3 regions of the Pseudodesulfovibrio aespoeensis Aspo-2 genome follow, and region 3 is predicted to be linked to each of the others. Evidence: predicted binding sites of a transcription regulator. Region 3 holds the regulator's gene; each other region holds the start of a gene.

Region 1 (5,106 bases), 510 kb from region 3:
CACCGGGGAGACGAATATCTTGCCGTCGCCGAACGCGCCCTTCACGCCGGAGCGCGCCGCTTCCATGATGGTGGAGATGACGAAGTCCTTGTCCGCCTCCTTGACCACGCTCATGAGCATGGTCTTGGGGATCTCGTCGTAGGTGACTTCGCCTATCTTGATGCCGCGCTGCTTGCCGCGCCCGGCCACGGAGTATTTGGTGACAGCCGGAAACCCGTTGTCCATCAGGGCTGCCAACACGTCGTCGGATTTTTCGGGGCGCACAATGGCTCTGACCATGATCATCATTTTACATATCTCCTATCATTTTGATTTTAATTGATTTTGATTAACTAGGCTTCCATGATGCCGTAGTCGAGAAGCAGCTGTTCCAGATCTTCGATCTCAAGGGGGGTGGGCACCGTGAACATCGTGTTCCCGTCAATGGCCTTGGCCAGCCCGCGATACTGATCGGCCTGGGGCACGGTTCCGTCCCACTCGATGACGGTCTTGCGGTTGATCTCGGCGCGCTGCACGTCGTTGTCGCGGGGGACGAAGTAGATCATCTGGGTGCCCAGCTTGTTGGCCAGCTCGGTGATCAGGTCGGCCTCGCGGTCGGTGTTTCGGGAGTTGCAGATAAGGCCGCCCAGACGCACCCCGCCGGATTCGGCGTACTTCATGATGCCCTTGCAGATGTTGTTGGCCGCATACATGGCCATCATCTCGCCGGAACAGACGATGTAGATCTCCTCGGCCTTGCCGTCGCGGATGGGCATGGCGAAGCCGCCGCAGACCACGTCGCCAAGCACGTCGTAGAAGGCGTAATCCAAGCCCTCGGACTCCTCGTAGGCGCCCAGGGATTCGAGCATGTTGATGGAGGTGATGATGCCGCGGCCCGCACAGCCGACACCCGGCTCGGGTCCGCCGGACTCGACGCACCAGGTGCCGCCGAAACCGGGCTTGCGGATGTCGTCCAGCTCCACGTCCTCGCCTTCCTCGCGCAGGGTGTCGAGCACAGACTTCTGCGCCAGACCGCCCAGCAGCAGGCGGGTTGAGTCCGCCTTGGGGTCGCAGCCCACGACCATGATCTTGCGGCCCATCTCGGCCAGACCGGCCACAGTGTTCTGCGTGGTGGTGGACTTTCCGATGCCGCCCTTCCCGTAAATCGCTACTTTCCTCATGATTTTCCTCCAAAGGGGTTTGTTCGCGTTGATGCCCTCCCTAGGCAAGGCCCGTGCCACATGAAGTATTGAATCATAATATATTGAAATAACTTGACTTTATTACTTATCTATCGCTGACAGGCACCCCACACAAATGTAGGTTGCGACACGGCTGACCTACCAAGAGTGTTGCTTCCTACAAAAACGTAGGCGAACCGCCGCAGGAGGAAATTCAATGAAAACGCTTTTATTCCTGGATGTTGCAAGAATCCGATTGTTTGGCACCCTTCATGCTCAGGTGGTGCAGGGAAAGCCTGTAACCAAGAGACAGCCTGGAACCAGGGGACACGATCATGCTCATCGACACGACACTCAGGGAAGGTGCCCAGCTCTTCGGAGCCTATTTCACCCTGGACACGCGGGAAGCCATCATCGCCGGTCTGCTCGACCTCGGCGTGGAGGAGATTGAACTGGGCTGGGTGGGGCAGGAGGGACTCGAAACCCTGGTCCGAACCATGCGCAAGCGGGCGGGCGCAACGCGCCTGAGCGTCTGGTCGCCCTGCCGCGAGGCGGACGTGCGCGCCGCCGCCGGACTGCCGGTGGACTGCGTCAACATCGGGGTGCCGGTGTCTGACGCGCACATGGAGAAACGGCTGGGCATGGACCGGCAGGCAGTGCTGGAGCGGATCACCTCCACCGTGCTGGCTGCCCGGCTCATGGACGTCAGCGCCGTGTCCGTCGGCCTGGAGGATGTTTCGCGCAGCGACCTGGGTTTCGCCCTGACCGCCGCCCTGACCGCTGCCGAGGCCGGAGCCTCGCGGGTGCGCCTCTCGGACTCGCTGGGCATCCTGACCCCGGTGCGGATGCAGGCGCTCATCGACCTGTTCCGGCCCGCCCTGGACATTGATCTGGCCGTGCACTGCCACGACGACTTCGGCATGGCCACGGCCAACGCGGTCACGGCCCTGGACGCGGGCGCGGACTATGCCGACGCCAGCGTGCTTGGCATCGGCGAGCGGTCAGGCATAGCGGCCACCGAGGAGCTGGCCGCCCATCTTTGCCTCAACGGAAACAACAGCCCCTGCCGCCCCTATCGAACCGACGGCCTGCGCGCCCTGTGCCGCTTCGTGTCAAAGGCAGCCGGAGTGCCGATCCCCAGGACCAAATCCATTGCGGGCGATGACATCTTTGCCTGCGAGTCCGGGCTGCATGCCCACGCCCTGAGCAAGTCGCCGGACCTCTTCGAGCCCTACGATCCGGCTCGCATCGGCGCAGGTCGGCGCATCGCCGTGGGCGGCAAGAGCGGACGCGGGGCCGTGGTCAACGCCCTGGCCGATTTCAACCTGCACTGCCCGGACACAGCCATCCCGAATCTTGTAAACACCGTCCGCCAGCGGGCCTGGGAACTCAGGCGGCCCTTGACCAGGACGGAATTCGCCCGGCTGACCGAAGGATGCCGCGACTCTGAAAAGAACCGCCAATCATGACCCCCCCCACTTCAATCAAGGAGCGACCATGCAGCCCATCACCACCGCATACGGCGTCATTGAGGCGACCGGCAGACAGGAACTCTACGCCAGCGGCGCACTGCTCTCCTGCCGTCCGGGAGTCGCCTGCGCCCTTGAAACCCCGCTGGGGAAACTGATCCCGCAGCACACCACCGACGATTTGCGCAAAAAGGAAGTCCAGCCCGTGGTCTTCCACGAATCGGGCCGGTTGAAATCCCTGCCGCTGGAGACGCAGACCATCGTCTCCACCCCGGCGGGCGACATCCCGGCGGAGATGCTCACCTTTCATCCGGACGGCTCCCTGAGCCGGGTCTTTCCGCTCAATGGCAAGCTCTCGGGCTACTGGGGCCAGGACGACGAGGCCGGACTGGCCGCGCCCCTGACCCTGCTCACCCCGGTGGGCGTGCTGACGGCCATGGTCATCGGCGTCGGCTTCCATCCCTCCGGGGCCATGCGCAGTCTGACTCTCTGGCCCGGCCACACGGTCTCCATCCCCACCCCGGCGGGCGTGATCGAGACGCGTATGGGCGTGGCCTTCCTGCCCAACGGCACAATCCGCTCTGTCGAACCGGCCAGGTTCACCCCGGTGGAGACCCCTGCCGGAGAGATCGCGGCCTTTGATCCCGACGCGGTGGGAGTCAATGGCGACACCAATTCCCTGGTCTTTCACCGCGACGGCTCAGTGGCCAGGATCGCCACCATCCTGACACGGCTGACCGTGGCCGCCCCTGACGGGCGCACCGCCCTCTTTACGCCCAAGGAACGGGAGAGCCTGTGCGGCGACACCGAGCGAGAGATGGTGCCCATGGTCGTCGAGTTCACCCCGGAAGCCGTGACCGTGCGCGTTGATCCCGACACCCCGGCCACGCGGATTCCACGGGCCGGACACGCCTTCTTCAGCGCGCCCTGGCTACCGCGGCTCGCCAACCCCTTCGGTCAACTGCGCTGCTCCATCTGATCCCCTGAACACGCCTCCCTCCAGAAACCGACGGGCGCGACACTTCGCGCCCGTCGCTCGCCCCCTGCCCTCAAACGTCCCCCTCTCGTCCGGTGCCGAACCTTGGGCCAATCAGAATTGCTTCCCCGCCCGCCGCCTCTGATGCTATAGAGACATATCGCATCACCAAATAGATATTATCTATCAAAATGGGTGAACACCCTGAAACATTTCGATCTACGATCAGCCAGGAGGCCGCATGTCCGATTCGACGCACACGCAGATGTGGGAAAAACTGAACCTCGACCTGCCCGCGCACGACGCGCTGTTGGGGGTGCTGGGCAAATTCTACGGCGACATCTACCTCTCGCAGGAGAACCGGCTGCGGGGCGCGGAATATCTCGACTTCGTGCTCTCCGAAGTCCACGGCCTGCGCATCAAGGAGTTGCAGGACGCCAAGGCCGAGGGGCGCAAGGTGGTGGGATCGTTCTGTGTCTTCGTACCCGAGGAGATGACGCTGGCCGCCGACGCCGTCCACGTCGGCCTGTGCGCCGGGGCCGAGGCGGGCACGAACCTGGCCGAGCAGCTGGTGCCGCGCAACACCTGCGCCCTGATCAAGTCCTTCATCGGCTTCAAGATGGCCCGGCTGTGTCCCTTCACCGAATCGTGCGACCTGATCGTGGGCGAGACCACCTGCGACGGCAAGAAGAAGGCCTACGAGGCCTTCAACGAGATCGCCCCCACCTATGTCATGGAAGTGCCGCAGACCAAGACCCCGGCGGCCCGCGCCCTGTGGCGGTCCGAGATCGTGCGCTACATGGCCGAGTTGGAGAAGGTCACGGGCCGGACCATCACCGCAGAAAAACTCGCCCAGGGCATCAGGACAGCCAATGCCAAGCGGCGCGCCCTGCAACGGCTGACCAAGCTGCGCGCCGCCTCGCCCGCGCCCATTTCGGGCCGCGATGCCCTGCTCATCAACCAGATCAGCTTCTACGACGAGCCGGTCCGCTTCACGGCCAAGATCAATGAATTGTGCGACGAGCTTGAGGCCCGCATCGCGGCGGGCCAGGGCGTGGCCCCGGCCAACACGCCAAGGCTGATGCTCTCCGGCTGTCCCATGGCCGTGCCCAACTGGAAGCTCCCCTATGTGGTCGAGAGCGCGGGCGCGGTCATCGTGGGCGAGGAGTCCTGCATCGGCACCCGCAACAGCCGCGATCTGACGGACGAATCCGGCACCACCCTGGAGGCCATGATCGACGCCATCGCGGACCGGTACATGAAGATCGACTGTGCCTGCTTCACGCCCAACACCGAGCGGCTGGACAACGTCACAAGCCTGGCCAAAATGGTCAAGGCGGACGGCGTCATCCACTACAGCCTGCTCTTCTGCCAGCCATACTCACACGAGGCTCTCAAGGTGGACAAGGCCCTGGCCGGGGCAGGCATCCCCATGCTCTCCATAGAGACAGACTATTCCATGGAGGACGTGGAGCAGCTCAAGACGCGCATCGAGGCGTTC
Region 2 (5,106 bases), 1.4 Mb from region 3:
GTTGGCCATGGCCTTCCTGTTCTTGCCCGCATTGGCACCGCCGCAGGCCGGATTCATGCCCCAGGCAAAGAACCCCTTGAACTCGCTTTTGGACATGGCGTCAAAGAGCTGGAGCCAGGTGTAGGTCTTGCCGTCCTCGGCCTTGGGCAGCCAGGCGTAGGACTGCTCCGCCGTGGCGTCCGGGTACATGGCCGTGAGGAAGCTCGCCATGTATTTGGGGAAGTTCTGCCACCAAGCCGCGCTCTTGGGATCCTTGGCCCCGTCGAGGTGCGGCTGGGTCTTGGCCGCCACATACGCCTGGTAGGAGTCGAGACCCGCATTGGGGGTGGCCAGGTAGCCGGGCAGGAGGTGCCACAACAGGGCGTGGTCCGTGGACCCCTGGACATTGGATTCGCCGCGCATGGCGTTGACGCCGCCCCCGGCCACGCCGATGTTGCCCAGAAGCAGCTGGACCATGGCCATGGTGCGGATGTACTGCACGCCCACGGTGTGTTGGGTCCAGCCCATGGCGTACATGATGGTCCCGGCCTTGTCCGGCTTGCCCGTGGCCGAGAAGAGCTTGTAGAATTCGAGCAGGCTCGCCTTGTCCGCGCCGGAAACGGAGGAGACCGTGTCCAGGTCGTAGCGCTCGTAGTGTTTTTTGAGCAGGTTGATGACGCACCGGGGATGCTTGAGAGTGAGGTCTTTCCTCGGCAGTCCTTCCGCGTCCTTGTCAAAGGCCCACAGGGACTTGTTGTAGGAGCCTGCGTAGTCCTTGTCGTCGCCGTTGCGGGTGAACCCGGTGAACAGGCCGTCCTCAAAGCCAAACTTTTCGCCCACGAGGGTCGGGGCGTTGGTGTGGGTCAGCACGTAATCCTTCTGGATCAGGTCGTTGTCGAGGATGTACTTGATGAGCCCGCCGAGGATGGCGATATCGGTGCCCGCGCGGATATGGCAGTGGAGGTCCGCCCTGGACGAGGTGCGGGTGAAGCGCGGGTCGAGGTTGATGAGCTTGGCGCCCTTGCGCATGGCCTTGGTCACCCACTTGAAGGAAATGGGGTGGTTCTCGGCCGCGTTGCTGCCCATGACCAGGACGCAGTCACTATTGGCGATGTCGTTCCAGTGGTTAGTCATGGCCCCGCGGCCAAAGCTCTCGGCCAGGGCCGGCACGGTGGAGCTGTGGCAGATGCGGGCCTGGTGCTCGACGTAGACCAGTCCGAGGGAGCGCAGGATCGCCTGATAGGCCCAACATTCCTCGTTGTCGATGGCAGCGGAGCCGACCGAGGCGATGCCGTCGCAGCGGTTGACCACCTGGCCCTTGGCGTTTTTCACGGCAAAGGTGGCGTCACGCGTCTTCTTGACCCGCTTGGCGATCTCGCCCAGCGCCCAATCCCAGGACACTTCCTTCCACTCGGTGGCGTAGGGGGCGCGGTAGAGGGGGCGCTTGGGACGTTCCTCGTTCTCGGCCAACTGCCAGACGGACGCGCCCTTGGCGCAGGTGGAGCCTTCGTTGATGGGGTGGTCGGGATCGCCCTCGGTGTTGATGGCGCGTTTGGTTTTCAGGTCGGTGTTGACGATCAGGCCGCAGCCCACGCCACAGTATGGGCAGATGCTGGTCGTCTGCCTGCTCCACTTGGGGCCGAGCATGGCCACCCTGTCGAGCGCCTGGGCGTCGGGCACGAAGCCCAGCCCGCCAAAGGCCGTGGCCACCGCAGTGGCAGCCGTCAGTTTGAGAAATCGCCTTCTGTTGACTTTCATGGATTCTCCTCGGGTTGTCGGTTGTGTCATCTTCCGCGAATCTCGCGGCCCAGGCAGAGCTGGAGGGCGTAGCCGTGCGCCGGGAGCGGCAGCATGTCGATCACTTCGCAATCAATGCGGATGTCCCATTGGGGACGCATATCCCGTGCGATGGTTTCAACTGCCTCCAGCGCATGCCCCAGTCCGGAGAACGGGGGCGGTGCGGGAATCTGCGGAGATGGCGTGCCTGTTGTACTGGTTGACAAAAACATTCGATGCTCCTTTGACGTTATCGAACACCCCGCGAAGGCGGGACGCATCCTGGGTTGGCAGGCGCAAGCAAAGAGATGCGCGCTCCCGGCCAAGGGCCATGCGGGAAACGCGACAGGCGCGAACCGGCAACGGTTCGCAAAAAAGGAAGCGGTATCAGGGCTGTGGATTGGGGAATGCCCGGCCAGAAAGCCGGATCAGAGGGCGTCGAATCAGCTGGCGCTGGGCGCTGTGGCGTCTCCAGGAGCAGGGGCTGCGGCGTGCGGGGCCGGGCGGCTGCTCTGCGGGGAGGTGTATGAGGGGGACCAGACCTGATTCCCATGGCGTACCAGTCAGAGTCGCCAGGCCGCGACGCGCGGCCCGAGGAACTGGTTTCGATGGTTCTCGTGGCCCACTGCCTCTGGGGCGAACTGGCCCGTTACCGGGGACAGGGCTCCATCAGACATGTGCATGGACAGGCGCTGGGCAGGACGACGGAAAGGCCGATCCCAAACGGAGCGGCCAACCGGTCCTCCGCCATCCTGAAGGATGGCGGGTCCGGCCATGGCGATCCCGATGGCGGGTTTCTGTCTGTGTGTGTCGCGCTGCATACCTGTCTGCACTCCTGTGACTGGGCCTCACCGTATGCCCCAGCGAAAGGATTGCAAGCCGACCCATCAGTGGCACGGTTTTGCATAACTATGCCACTGGCGGCATAGTTATGCAAAGGAGGTGTTCGCAAGCGGGGTGAGATGACCAACGACAAAGGGGGGGGCAGTGGCGCCCTTCGGAAGGCTTTTCCCTGCCTGAAACGGCGAACCCCCTGCCGGGACTGAGGTCGGCAGGGGGCTCTTCACAAGGGGAGGTGTCGCGCTGCTACGCTGCTGAGAAATTTATCCGAGATTTTTCATCATCCGCACGAATGTTTCCTGGTCCAGCTCGCCCAGGGCGTACCGCCTCTTGAGAATGTCCGCAGGCGACTGGCCTCTGGCCGGGGCGGGATCAGAGGTTCCGAACCGCCGCATGAGGACATAGGCGAGCAAGCCGACAAGGACGATCTGCAGGAACGGCCCCAGAGGCAGGGGGAACAACCCGAACATGCCCCCGCCGCCGTGCCCGATCCCATGCCACGCTCCGGGGGTGCACCATGTGCCAAATGAACTAAGAAAATTCATCGGGACCTCGTTGCGGTTCAAGGGCGGGCGGGATGTCCGCTCTCTGTGACTCCTAATTTGCAGGAGTCGTGCCAAAAATTAAAATGAATGAAATCAACGAGCATGCGTTGCAGTCTTGTGCGCGGTTTGTGCAGATGTGCAAATATGCGGCAACCGGTTGTGTGCTTTTTGCACAAAATAGCCTGTGCGACGACTTGGCCCTGTGGCTGAAGCTGGTCGAGGGGGGGGGCAGTGACGCAAAAAAGCTGCCGCCGAGGATTCGGCGGCAGCGTGTGGACATAAAAAGCGTGCGTCTGGCCCGGATCCGGGCTAGTCGGCCTTCTTGACAGCCACGGGCTTGGTGATGGCGCCGTTGCGGATGCAACGGGTGCATGCCTTGACGCTTACGACCTGGCCGGACTCAAGCTGGTGGCGAACCTTCTGCAGGTTGGGCATGAAGCGACGCTTGGTCTTGATGTGGGAGTGGCTGACGTTGTTGCCGCTCTGGGGACCTTTTCCACATATATCGCAAACCTGGGACATGGCGACCTCCTGGGTAATCATCCTGAATCGTTTGAAAATTTTTGAGTCACAGTCGCCGGAGAGTCGGTACCCTCCATGCGACGGGAGTGATTCTTTACCGAGTTGAAAGCCAAATGGCAAGGGTTTTTTTCTTGACAAGAGAAAAAGTTCCCATATACGAAGCATCGGTTGCCCGCACCGGAATCCCGGTCAGCGGGCGGAGGAAACAATGCCGGAACAATGGATAGCGATAAGCGACATTCCCGCCCAGGGCAGGGACATGATCTTCGACGACCAGGCGCTGTGGCGCGAGGGGTGCGAAGCCTTTTCCCTTGATGTCGCACCGGGGCGCGATCTCGTGGCCGTGGTCACGATCATGCCCCAGTCCGACGGAGGCGCGCTGGTGCGCGGAACCCTGAAGGGATCGGTGCTCATGCCGTGCGACCGGTGCGCAGCCCGGGCCGAGGTGGAGATCGATTCGAGCTTCGACCTCTTCGAGCAGGTCATCGCGAGTGAGGTGGGCGAGGAACCCCGCATGCGCGAGGTGAGCGGCGAGTTGCAGCTCGACATCGGCGCGCTGCTGTGGGAAGAGTTCGCCCTGGCCCTGCCGGTCAAGCCCCTGTGCTCCGAGGAGTGCAAGGGCGTGTGCCCCGGCTGCGGCAGGGACCGCAACATCGAGTCCTGCGAATGTGTTGAGGACAACGGGGACGACCGGCTTGCCGTCTTCCGCAATCTGAAGTTAAAATAGGCGTCCCGGCGAATTGTGCTTGCCAGCCGACACGCCCTGCACTAATACGACCACAACCAGTTTTTAGCGAGGTATACATCATGGCAGTTCCCAAGAAACGGACTTCCCGCTCCCGCAAGGGCATGCGCCGCTCCCACGATCACGTGGCCGTTCCCAACGTCGTCTTCTGCGAGTGCGGCGAGCCCACCCTTCCTCACCGCGCCTGCTCCGTGTGCGGCAACTACAAGGGACGTCAGGTTATCAGCGGCAAAGATGCCTAACGCCGGTTCCGACATCGTTCCGCGCATCGCTGTGGATGCCATGGGGGGCGATTTCGGCCCCCATGTCGTCGTGCCCGCCGCGGTCCAGGCCGCGCGGAACGGCATTGCCGTCGTCCTCGTGGGCGACGCGGAGCGCATCGAAAGCGAGCTTTCCAGGCTGAACACTGCCGGGCTGGACATCACTGTCCGGGCCGCATCGCAGGTCGTCGAGATGGACGACAAGCCTTCGGACGCGCTGAGGCGCAAGAAGGACTCGTCCATCCAGGTGGCCTGCCGCTGCGTGACCGAGGGCGTGGCCGATGGCGTGGTCAGTGCGGGCAACTCCGGGGCCACCGTGGCCTGCGGCATGTTCGTGCTTGGCCGCATCAAGGGCGTCATGCGCCCGGCCCTGGCCGGGATCATGCCCACCGAAAAGAACCCGGTGGTGCTCATCGATGTCGGGGCCAACGTGGACTCC
Region 3 (5,106 bases):
TCGGCACAGTTGGAAAAAAGGACGAGAACTCCGACCGTCTCGCGAACCGAATGGTAACGGGCCACAGCCTCGACCACACCCTCCACCCCGACAAAGGCGCTCTTGACGGTCTCCGGGATGGCCAGGGACATGATCTCCTGCTGGAGGATGTCGGCAGCGAGCTGGTCATTGGCCACGACCACGGCGGTGGCCCCGGTGTAGGGCAGCCACGTCTCGATGATCTGGCCGTGGATAAGACGGTTGTCGATGCGCACCAGGGTCATGGCTTTGCCTTGTCTGCCGCCCGTTTGCGCAGCATGGCCCCTGCCACCTTGATGCCCTGCTGCCCGGCCCCCATGGCCTTGTCGGCCAGGGCGTCGAGTTCCATGAGCCGCGACGAGAGCGTGGCGATCAGCATGGGCAGGTTGACGCCGGTGATGACCTCGAGCCGCTCCGACTTCATCAGCGACAGGCTCATGGTGGTCGACGAGCCGCCAAAGAGATCGGTCAGCGCGATCACGCCCCTGCCGCTCTCCACGGATTTGATGGCCTTGCGGATAGCCTCCATGGATTCGTCCACCCCGGTGGAGACGTCCACGCCAACGGCAACGCAATTCTCCTGCGGTCCCAGCACCATGACCGCCGCCTGGAGCAGCCCTTCGCCAAAGGTGCCGTGGGTGACCAGCACCACGCCGACCATTGCATTCTTGTCATTCTTATCATTCTTCGCAGCCATGACTATCCCAGTTCCATATGTCTGTGTTCAATGGTGACTGCATACCCTTTTTCCTTCAGCGTCGCCAGCACGGACTCGGCCACGCTGACCGAACGGTGCCTTCCGCCCGTACACCCCAGAGCCAGGGTTATCCTGTAGCGGCCCTCGTCGGCGTACAGGGGCAGCACATAGGTGATGAATTCTAAAAATTTCTCATTGAATTTGGCCCCGACCTCGCTGCCGAGCACATAGTCGGCAATGGCCTCGTCCAGCCCGGAAAGCGGCCTGAGGGATTTGTCGAAATAGGGATTGGGCAGAAAGCGCAGGTCAAAGACGAAATCCGCCTCGGACGGCACGCCGTACTTGAATCCGAAGGTGATGATGTGCACGCGCATGCCCCGCCCCAGCTCCTCGATGGCCGACCATTTGGTCTGGATGACCCGGCGCAGGTCATGGACCGAATAGTCAGAGGTGTCGAGCACCAGTTCCGCGTTGGCGCGGATGGGGTCGAGGAGCGATTTCTCCTGCTCCAGCGCCTGCTCAAGGCCCAAGGACTGGCTCTCCAGGGGGTGCGGCCTGCGGGTGGTGGCGTAGCGCCGCATGAGTACGCCGAGCTTGGCTTCGAGAAAGAGCACCTGGGGGGTGATGCCCATGTTGGCCAGCTCCTCAAGGGCGGTGTCCCACCCTTCCAGAAATTCCGGCTGACGCATGTCCATGCCCAGCGCCAGCCCGCGGTACTTGGAATCCTGCTTGAGGATCAGATCGGCGATCTTCGGAGACATGCCCGACGGCAGACCGTCGATGCAGAAGAAGCCGAGATCCTCGAAGACCTTGAGCGCCGTGCTTTTGCCAGAGCCGGAAATGCCGGTCACGACGACCATGGGAAAGGTGTTGGCTGGCGTCACTGACATGGCTCCTGCACAGGCTAGACCTCTTCGAGGAGCTTCCAGAGCGCCTCGTTGCTTTCGGCCTCCATGAACTCGCGCCGGAAGGCCTCGTCCTTGAGCACCCGGGAGACCTGGGCCAGGATGCGCAGATGCATGCCTGCCACCTGCTCAGGGGCGAGCACAAGAAAGAAGATGGCGCACGGCTTGTGGTCCAGGGCCGCGAAATCGACCCCTGAGACGCTCCTGCCGACCACCACAATGACCTGCTCCAGGTCTTCGAGCTTGCCGTGGGGGATGGCGATGCCGTCACCGATGCCCGTGGTGCCGAGGTTTTCACGATCAAGAAGGACACGGACCGCGAGGTCCGTGTCCATCTCTGGATATTTCACGCCCACCGGGGCGAGGAGTTCTTCAAGCACCTCCGGCTTTGTGGCGGAGGCGAGGTCATAAAGGACGAGGTCCTTGTCCAGGTAATCACCGAGTTTCATGCTTAGTTTCCAGGATCGATCAGACCGAAGTCGCCGTTCTTGCGCTTGTAGATTACGTTCACTCCCTCGGTCTCGGCGTTGAGAAACACGAGGAACTCGTTGTCAAGGGTCTCCAACTGGAGGGCCGCCTCGTCAACGGACATGGGCTTTGGTTCATAAGTGTCGGTGCCGACTATGGTCGGCCCGGACTCTCCGGGAATGCTCCCGTAGGACAGGAAGTTCATCTGGACCTTGTTGCCGCGCGCCTGCTTGGTCCTGTCCTTGATCTTTTCGCGCATCCGTCGCATCTGGGCTTCCAGCTTGTCGAGCACCATGTCGATGGTCGAGTACATGTCTTCGGAGTCTTCATAGGCGGAAATATGGATGCCGTCGGCATTCAGGATGATATCCGCCTTGTGGCGGAACTTGTCGACCAGCAGGTTGACCTGGAGGTCGGCCTCCGCGTCGGAAACATACTTGCCCACCTTTTCAAAACGCTTTTGCGCATAGCCCTTGAGATGATCGGACGGCTCAAAGTTCTTGAAAGTGAAGCTTATGTTCATACATTCCTCCTGGTTGAACGTGCTGAAAGCCTGCCTTAGAAATACTGCTTTCTCTTGGAAGACGACGCTATGCCCATGGCGGAGCGGTATTTGGCCACTGTGCGGCGGGCGATGTTCACTTCGAGCCTCTCCTGAAGTATCTCGCCTATCCGCTCGTCGCTCAAGGGTTTTTTATGGTCTTCCGCGGCGATCATCTGCTTGATGAGCGCCTTGACACTCTCGGAGCCTACCTGGGAGCCGTCATTGAGATCCAGCGCGCTGTTGAAGAAAAACTTCAACTCGAAGATGCCGTGCGGTGTGGACACGTACTTGCTGGTCGTGATGCGGCTGACGGTGGACTCGTGCATCTCGATGTCTTCTGCCACCTCCTTGAGGATGAGCGGTTTGAGTCTTGTCACGCCTTCCTCAAAGAAATCACGCTGAAAGCGGACAATACTCTCAACTACTTTGTACAAGGTTCTCTGCCTCTGGTACAGGCTTTTCATCAGCCAGGCGGCAGATCGCATCTTTTCCTGGAAATACTCTTTTTCCTTGTTCTTGGCCCCCTGCATGGTCTCCAGGTAGAAAGAGTTCATCTGGAGCCGGGGCAGCCCGTCCTCGTTGAGGATGATGACAAAATCCTCGCCGTACTTGTAGACGAAAACATCCGGGCTGACATAATGGGGTTCGGCGCTGGCGTAGTGGGAGCCGGGCATGGGGTCGAGCGTCTGGAGCTGTTCGATGTACTCCTTGAGCTCGTCCATGGAAATCTTGAACTTGCGCGCCAGGGGCTTGAAACGGTTCTTCTCCAGGTCTTCCAGGTGATCGCGGACCAGGGAGACCAGGATCGGATCGTCGTAGCCAAGCACCTCCATCTGCACCAGCAGACACTCCTGCGGGGTGCGCGCCCCAACACCCACCGGGTCGAGCCGCTGCAACCGCCGGATAACCGACTCCACCTCCTCGGGCGTGGCGGTGACCATGCTCATGATCTCTTCAATGGTCGCCTGGAGATACCCGTTGTGGTCGAGGTTGCCGACCACCACATCGCCAATGGCGACCTCGCGCTCGGTGAAGTTGGAGAGCCGCATCTGCCAGTTGAGATGCCCCTCCAGGGTCGGCTTCGAGGCCAGACGCGCCTCAAAGGAAAGCCCCTCCTCAGGAATCTCGGAGTCGCGGGCCGTGGATTGTTTGGATGTGCTGGAGAACTCGCCGAGATAGTTTTCCCAGTCCGCAGTGCGGACAAGCTCCTCCTCGGCCTGGGATTCAGTCAACTTCTCAGGTTCGCGAATCTCGGTCTCGACTTCGGTCTCATCGAGAAACGGATTCTCCATGAGTTCCTGCTGGACCGTCTCCAAAAGCTCCAGTCGCGAGAGTTGCAACAGCTTGATGGCCTGCTGCAACTGCGGGGTCATGACCAGCTGCTGGGAGAGCTTGAGTTGCTGCCTGAGTTCCAATCCCATATTCTAAGCCTCTCGGACCAGAGTCATCGCGACTGCGTTCCGGGGGTTCGTTTCACTTTATTTCACCATCACATGCGATTCTTGGTTCAGACACTGCCACACATCACAAAAGGACGCAACACAATACTTATAACCCACTGTCGCGTCTCGATTAATACCAGAGAATACGCCACATGAAAAAAGTGTACCAATGATTCACCCTGGTGTAAATCGCCAAGAGCGGAAGGATGGGGAAAAAGGGGATCAGAGGCGGAAATCCTCGCCAAGATAGATTTGGCGGGCGCGGCTGTCCTGCACTATCTCCTCCGGGCTGCCCTCTAGAATGACCGACCCTTCGTACACGAGATAGGCACGGTCGCAGATGTTCAATGTTTCACGCACGTTGTGATCGGAGATAAGGATGCCGATGTCCATGCTTTTCAGGACCGAGATGATCTCCTGAATGTCGATGACGGCAATGGGATCGATACCGGCGAAGGGTTCGTCGAGCAGGATGAACTTGGGGTCCATGATCAGGGCGCGGGCGATCTCGAGCCTGCGCCGCTCGCCGCCGGAGAGAAACATGGCCGCCTGATCGGCCAGCTTGGTGATGGTGAACATCTCCATCAGCTCGTTGGCCCGTCGGTGTTGGGCCGCAGGGGTCATGGCCGTCTGCTCCAGGATGATCTGGAGGTTCTGGCGCACCGTGAGTTTCTTGAAGATGGAGCTTTCCTGCGGCAGATAGCTCACGCCCATGCGGGCGCGCTCGTGCAGGGGCTTGTCGGTCAGGGGCACGCCGCCCAGCGACACATGCCCGGTGTTGGGCTTGACGATGCCCACGAGCATGTAGAACGTGGTGGTCTTGCCCGCCCCGTTGGGGCCGAGCAGGCCGACCACCTCGCGGGTGTTGAGTTCGAGATTGATCCCGTGCACGACCTCTTTCTGGCCGTACCGTTTGGAGAGGTTGGCTGCGATGAGTCCGACGGCCATCTACTGCACCTTGATCTTTTCGGGCGTCAGGAAAATGGCCTGGACCCGCTTGCCCTGGCCGCTCACAACCTCGCTGCGGTTCTC

Evidence for each region. The regulator sigma-54, encoded in region 3, starts transcription at its own class of promoters, with help from an activator protein. The targets are predictions, from matches to a motif close to CTGGCACGGNNNNTGCTT.
Region 1: a site for sigma-54 is predicted at 1,421-1,438, ahead of DAES_RS05100 (LeuA family protein). Genes of this name have one in related genera too.
Region 2: a site for sigma-54 is predicted at 3,198-3,215, ahead of DAES_RS14055 (SHOCT domain-containing protein). Genes of this name have one in related genera too.

The regions. Positions count from the first base shown of each region.
Region 1 is NC_014844.1:1,147,321-1,152,426, reverse strand. It holds gene DAES_RS05110 (P-II family nitrogen regulator) at 1-288, opposite strand, end outside; gene nifH (nitrogenase iron protein) at 333-1,160, opposite strand; gene DAES_RS05100 (LeuA family protein) at 1,496-2,629, shown strand; gene DAES_RS05095 (hypothetical protein) at 2,658-3,608, shown strand; gene DAES_RS05090 (double-cubane-cluster-containing anaerobic reductase) at 3,847-5,106, shown strand, end outside.
Region 2 is NC_014844.1:3,034,053-3,039,158, reverse strand. It holds gene fdnG (formate dehydrogenase-N subunit alpha) at 1-1,737, opposite strand, end outside; gene DAES_RS14055 (SHOCT domain-containing protein) at 2,859-3,065, opposite strand; gene rpmB (50S ribosomal protein L28) at 3,450-3,662, opposite strand; gene DAES_RS14040 (DUF177 domain-containing protein) at 3,871-4,389, shown strand; gene rpmF (50S ribosomal protein L32) at 4,470-4,649, shown strand; gene plsX (phosphate acyltransferase PlsX) at 4,642-5,106, shown strand, end outside.
Region 3 is NC_014844.1:1,654,765-1,659,870, reverse strand. It holds gene DAES_RS07450 (PTS sugar transporter subunit IIB) at 1-263, opposite strand, end outside; gene DAES_RS07445 (PTS sugar transporter subunit IIA) at 260-715, opposite strand; gene rapZ (RNase adapter RapZ) at 718-1,599, opposite strand; gene DAES_RS07435 (PTS sugar transporter subunit IIA) at 1,620-2,069, opposite strand; gene hpf (ribosome hibernation-promoting factor, HPF/YfiA family) at 2,072-2,611, opposite strand; gene rpoN (RNA polymerase factor sigma-54) at 2,647-4,053, opposite strand; gene lptB (LPS export ABC transporter ATP-binding protein) at 4,297-5,022, opposite strand; gene DAES_RS07415 (LptA/OstA family protein) at 5,023-5,106, opposite strand, start outside.